2 regions of the Pediococcus claussenii ATCC BAA-344 genome follow, and region 2 is predicted to be linked to the other one. Evidence: riboswitches for the same ligand, from Rfam matches in the RefSeq annotation. Region 2 holds a riboswitch; the other holds the start of a gene.

Region 1 (3,432 bases), 280 kb from region 2:
CAACAATCCCAATCCTACGAGTGTCCATCCAAATGCCAATATACCAGCCATTTTGCCTAACTTTAGAATGTTCCATCTTTCTGGTTGCTTAGTTATCACTGTATTATCCGTTCCAAGTACTAAAGTTACCATGTCATTTAAAATCGCTACTAAAATCATGGCATTGATCGTCAGCGGAATAACATGGAAGAATAAATATCCAATGGTCAATAATAAGGTTAATTCCGACGTCCTTGATAACTTAGTAATTGTCCACGTCATCATTCGCTGATAAACTCGATGCCCACTATCCAAAACTTGGACAATCGGAGCCAACCCTTCGGTCATTAAAACTATTTTAGCGGACCTCTTAGCTAAATCAGTTGCATTTTGGACTGCAATACCAACATCCGCCTGTTTCAAAGCTGACGCATCATTCACACCGTCTCCTGTCATTCCAACAATGTACCCATTCTTTTGAAAATGTTCTACAATCTCTAATTTATTTTCTGGACGAACATTTGCAACTCCTGCTGTTTTTGTTAAATCATTATGCCCAATCAACTTCTCCAAACTAACAAAATCACCAGATAGTCCAACCTGTTTTGCAATTGCAGCAGCGGTCAGTTGATTATCACCAGTTAGCATAATCACCTTTACACCACGCTTTTGAATTTCCTGCAACGCTTTCAAACTATCACTTCTTGGTTGATCCTGTAGTATGAATATTCCAATTAGTTGATCTCCAAGAGATAGTGCTACTGAACGCCCTAATTCAAAATTAACATCACTTAAATCAACCACATTGCTTGTCAAACTATTTAATCGATCAAACGAACCTAATTTAACTTCAGCTTTGCCACTGTCAGAGTTAACCCAGTTAGCCGAATACCCCTGTTCTGGCGAAAAAGGTGTAAAGTCATTGTCATTTTTGGGTTCAACTGTTTTCTGCTCATAGTTTTGAATTGCCCTGTCTATCACACTTGGACTTTGAAAGTCGGTCGCGTGTACTGCCCAATCAACCACAATTTGATCAGGATACTTCGATAAATTTTTAAACAACACCACCTCTGGCTTATTAGTTGTTATCGTACCAGTTTTATCCACCAATAATAAATTCACGTTTGCAGCTTCCTGAATACCTACCAAATCGCTGACAAGTATTGCATGCTTACTGAGTTCCTTTGCTTCAACGGAATTTGCCACAGCAAAGCTCGATGGCATTGCAATTGGAATGGTGGCAATAAATAACATTGCCAGAAATGGTAGCATTTCAATTATATTTTCGTGTCGAAGTATTGCCATTACAATCAAAATCACTGCTAGAACGGCATCAAGAATCGCTAAATATCCAATAACTTTTCCTAATAAAACCTGTAAATGTCCGGGTGCGCTCGAACGCTTAATTAGTGAAACAGTCTTTCCGTATCTACTGTTGCTACCCACAGCTGTAACGATTGCAAATGAATGACCACTAATAACCTCTGTTCCAGCAGAAACGACTTGCCCAACTTCATAATGAACTTCCTTGGACTCACCGGTAACCGAGCTCTCATCCAAATCAAGCATTTCTGATATCAGCTGAGCATCTGCCGGAACTAGGTCACCCTGCTTTAAGTTTATCAAATCACCAACCACCAGCTCTTTAGAGGAAATTTGTTGCCAACAATTATCCCGTTTAACGGAAACGATTGGTTCTAGTTGCTCTGATAATGATCCCAACACGATGTTAGCCCTTCTGGACTGAATAGCGCCATTAATAGCTGCAAAGAGTAACATTAGTACAATAAAGCCTGCTTGGACACCTTTCCCTAAAAAAAATTCGATTAATAAAGCCGCTTCTAAAACCCAGGCTGACGGTTCCCATAAACGCTTTCCAATAGCATTCCAAAACTTAAATATTGGTAATTTAACCTCGTTCAATCCATTTTGATCCAATAGTTTCTGAGCCTCTTTTTGTGATAGCCCTGTATTTTTAATACTTTTCACCCTTTCCACTCTCCTTAACTAAAAAAACGTCTACCATAAGCCGTTATGCTTGTGGTAGACGTCATCAATTAAATTATAATTTTGTGGCGAACGTCATCGCCGATTCGATTGCCTTCATTTTACAACCAGGAATCGTCATTTTCAACTTCTAGAATCACTTTATTCAATACCCATGAATTCTTGAAAATCTTGAACCTCTTTCCATTGCTTGCCCGCATTCACGATTAAAGCGTGAAACTCCTTCCACTCATTTTCAGATAAATACACGCTGCTTTCAACACTTGTTTTAATATCATCATATTTAGTTCCAACTGCAATCCCCATCCATTCAAAAATCCGTCTTGAATATTTGTCTGCAATAAATCCAGGCATGTCAAAAGCGTACATCAACACATAGTCAGCGGTTTCGGGCCCAATCCCACTCAAATTCAAAAGTTCCGATCGAATCTTCGCTTGATTACTAGACTTGATTTCAGCTACGGAAAAATGGTGACCGGCCGCCCATTCACTTACATTACGCAGTGTCTGTGCCTTACGGGTGTAAAACCCACTTGGGCGCACCAAATTTTGAAGTTCAATTGTAGTTAGTTGCAATAGTTTATTTGGATCAAATCCAGTTCTTTCTTTTAAATTATTTAAACTTGGTTCAACATTCCGCCAAGTAGTGTTCTGAACCAGCACCCCTCCAAATACGATCTCCCAAGGGGACTCTCTCCAGTCCTCTAACCAAGGCTGGGGCCCCATCTTCGTTTCCATTAAATTAAATGCTTCTCCAACTTTCATTTTTCTACTCCCAAACATTTATTATCCATAATCTATTTTAAAGTTTTTTCTGATTTTTGACCAAAAATAACCATTAAGAGTTAGAATTAACTCTACGGCATTTGAAATATTTATACTAAGGAGTCTCAAACATGTTAATTGAAAAAGCTTGTACAACTGTTTTAGTCGGAAAAAAAGCTTCTATCGACGGATCAACCATGATCGCTCGCAATGATGATACTTTTTTGCCATTAGCTCCACATCGCTTCTACATGCATCAAGCAGAACAAAATATTGATGAAACTATCACTTCTTCTCAAAATGGATTTACTGCTAAACTACCGGCCAATGGTTACCGTCATAGTGCTGTACCAAATATCAATCCTGATAAAGACGGTATCTACGACGAAAGTGGATTTAACGAAAAAAACGTTGCCATGAGTGCAACCGAAAGTGTTTATGGTAATCCCAAGGCCTTAGCCTATGATCCTCTAGTTCCTAACGGCTTAGCAGAAGATACGATGCCAACAATGGTTTTGCCTTACATTGATTCTGCACAAGATGGTGTTAAATATCTTGGTAAGTTAATTGCTAAATATGGCTCACCCGAGGGTAACGGCGTTATTTTTAGTGATAAAAACGACGTTTGGTACATGGAAATTGTCACTGGTCACCACTGGGTTGCACAGCGAATTCCTGATG
Region 2 (3,432 bases):
GTACTTGGTCTTTAAAAAAGACTACCCCAATAATGATCGAACCAACAGCCCCCACTCCCGTCCAAATAGGATATGCTAGGCTTAAGGGTAAATGTTTTACAGCAAGTGCTAGAAAGCTAAAACTCACTATCATACCAACTATCGTTAAGCCACCGTACATTAAATTACTAAAACCATTACTTAGTTTCATCGTGGTTGCCCAGACTACCTCAAAAATTCCTGCCACAATCAGATAAAGCCAACTCATGTAAAATCACTCCCTTGAATGTTCGTCCTATCTCGAATGATAGCAACTATCATTTGCTATGGTCAACCAGCTTAATAAAACTTCAATACTAAACTTAACTTTAATTACCAGTTTCAGGCTATATAAAATGAGGTAGAAAGATGAAATCATCATTCTACCTCATTCGTTTAGAAATTTTCGCTTGCGTAAGCAATATTTAATCTCAGACCAGGTGGAGCAAGCCAGTTTTATTCAAAACATAACCAACTCCACACAATGTTACTATTAATCAAAATCAACGCTATCTGGGAAATGTGCTAGTCGAGTACTATTTTCACCCAATTCTTCTTCAATTCGAAGCAATTGGTTATATTTTTCAACACGTTCTGAACGAGCCGGAGCACCCGCCTTAAGTTGTGCCGAGTTCGTTGCAACTGTGAAATCTGCGACGAACGTATCACCAGTTTCACCAGAACGATGTGACATCATAGTTGTATATCCGTTCTTACGAGCAATCCGAATAGCTTCAAGGGTTTCAGTAACAGTTCCGATTTGGTTTAGCTTAATTAAAATAGAATTGGCCATGCCTTCCTTGATCGCCTTGCGTATCAAGATTGGGTTAGTACATACTGGATCATCGGCAACGATTTGAACTTTATCGCCCATTTGTGCCGTGAACTTTTCAAAGTTGTCCCAGTCATCTTCGCTATAAGGATCCTCAATCGAAATGATTTCAGGGAATTTCTTTAAAAGCTCTTCGTAGTAATCTGCCATTTCATCTGGTGTCTTATGAGTCCCCTCAAAATCATACATTTTTGTATCCGTGTTGTAGAAGTATGAAGCAGCTGCATCAAAAGCAATTGCAATTTCTTTACCAGGTGTATATCCTGCTTTGATAATTGCATCATGGAGCATTTGCAAAGCTTCCTCTGAAGACTTCAAATCAGGTGCAAATCCACCTTCATCACCAAGTCCCGATTGATAGCCAGCATCCTCAATAACTTTTTTCAAAGTATGGTAAGTGTTCACAATTTTTTCAAATCCATCACGAAAACTGGTTCTTTCAACTGGTGTGATCATAAATTCTTGCATGTCAATTCCGTTGTCAGCATGCTCCCCACCGTTGATAACATTATGAAAAGTTTGTGGCAATTCAAGGTCAGCACCACCTAAATAACGATACAAAGGAACCTTTTGGTAATTTGCGGCAGCTCGTGCCGTTGCCATCGAAACACCCAAAATTGCGTTAGCACCTAAACGACCTTTATTCTTTGTGCCATCAAGGTCAATCATCACTTGGTCAATATTGCCTTGGTTAAATGGATCTAAGCCATGCAAAGCATTATTAATTTCAGTATTTACATTATTAACTGCCTTGCTCACACCCTTACCTTGTAACCGGTCGCCGCCATCACGAAGTTCAACAGCCTCTAACTCACCTGTTGATGCCCCTGATGGTACTTCCGCGCGCCCTAAGGTTCCATCAGACAAAATCACATCTGCTTCAACGGTTGGATTGCCACGAGAATCAAACACCTCACGTGCTTTTACCTTTTCAATATATACTGACATAACAAATTCCTCCATTCTTTTACAACAAAAAAAGATGACACCTGCCCCCTCAGAAGCAGGTGTCATCAATCGTCAGATATTTACAGCGAACACCATCGCTGGTTGTTATTTAATTTGAACAACTAAATTCTAGCACTCAACTAAATATTCTGCAAACGCTTTTTTAATCCGTTTTTAAACCAAGTGTTTCCTCCTGATTTTTTCTCTTAATATTAATCATCAATCCAATGACAAACAATATAATCCAAATTGCTGACATTCCTTTATTACCCAGCACACCATTGTGAAAACTGTAACCAAAATAATCTGCAAAGCTCGCTCCAACCGGTCTAGTGAGCACGTATGCTAACCAAAATGTAGTAATTTCACTTCTACTATTCAACTTAGGGTTTATCACTATCCGATACGCTAATATCGCCACAAATACTCCGCCAAAAACTAATCCGGCATCTAAATAACCTAGCCCTAGTCCACCCTTAATGAAATCAGTTGCTCTTTTACTTGCAAACCAATCTCCTGTTGCAGTTCCCAAAATAAATGACGAAGCCACCGTCAACCAATAAAAGATTTCTTTTTTAATTGTTGTTATACGATGGACCGATAAATCATTAGTTGCCACATACCATCCTACAAAGCTTATTATCATTAAAATTGTAAATAAGGTTGTCGTTTCCATGTAACTTAAACCTGTAACGGCGCGAACTGCATCTACAATAAACGTCCCAAAAACCGCAAGCAAAGCAACAGACATCCAATAATATAATGGACGATAACGATCAGAACGAATCTGTAACGTCAAAAAGACTGCAAATAATACAAAAGACCAGCTGATTGTAAAAAATGCTCCCATAACTAAATTTTGCTTTCCAAAAATTCCATTTGAAAAATCAGAAACTGACTCACCCAATCCTGTGCTTATTAGTTTTGTGATCCAAAATAATAGCGAAACTGCTGGAACTTTATTTAAATTATGTTGTAATTTATCTTCTCCATTTCTCATATGTACTGCCTCCACTAATTAAAGATAGTTAACAGTATAATCTTTTTTGTCTAACTAACCTCCTTTAATCAACGGTGTATAAAAACTTTAACTTTTAAAAGGCAACAAAAGTAAACCAGTTATTTTAAACACGATTCTAATCATTAAGAAGTAGCATATGACAAAAGTCATTTATTTTTAAAACCATTATTCAAAATAAAAACGGAATTGCAGTAACCCTAGGCTTTGCTGCAATTCCATATATTTTTACTTACTTCTTATTGCCATTCTTTTTAATAATCCAACATTAAATACAAGCCCAAGAGCCGTCACTACCGCAGCAATTATAATTAAGCCAACTATTAAAATATTCCAGCCAACGAACTGATGTAACATCCCAATAATTAATGGACTCACTGCGGCAATCAAGTATCCAACAGTCTGCGTCATACCAGATATATCGGCAACTTCCGCGGTACTCCGCGCTGAAATAGTTATCATGCTTAACGCATACACGAATGCACCACCAAAAGCAAAACCAAGAATAACTGTATCCAAAACCAATAGAATTCCAGCCTGTAAAAACATCAGTCCAATGAAACCAATTAAATAGGTTAAACCAAAAGTAATAACTAACGGTTTTCTCAATTGAACT

Evidence for each region. Region 2 has a riboswitch for fluoride ahead of eno (phosphopyruvate hydratase). Riboswitches for the same ligand answer to the same signal wherever they lie in the genome.
Region 1: another riboswitch for fluoride. It lies ahead of PECL_RS08560 (HAD-IC family P-type ATPase); the one in region 2 lies ahead of eno (phosphopyruvate hydratase).

What each region holds. Positions count from the first base shown of each region.
Region 1 is NC_016605.1:1,743,629-1,747,060, forward strand. It holds gene PECL_RS08560 (HAD-IC family P-type ATPase) at 1-1,968, opposite strand, end outside; fluoride riboswitch at 2,017-2,078, opposite strand; gene PECL_RS08565 (endonuclease III domain-containing protein) at 2,128-2,751, opposite strand; gene PECL_RS08570 (C69 family dipeptidase) at 2,883-3,432, shown strand, end outside.
Region 2 is NC_016605.1:1,464,829-1,468,260, forward strand. It holds gene PECL_RS07275 (DMT family transporter) at 1-247, opposite strand, end outside; gene eno (phosphopyruvate hydratase) at 512-1,798, opposite strand; fluoride riboswitch at 1,848-1,907, opposite strand; gene PECL_RS07285 (COG4705 family protein) at 1,962-2,798, opposite strand; gene PECL_RS07290 (MFS transporter) at 3,045-3,432, opposite strand, start outside.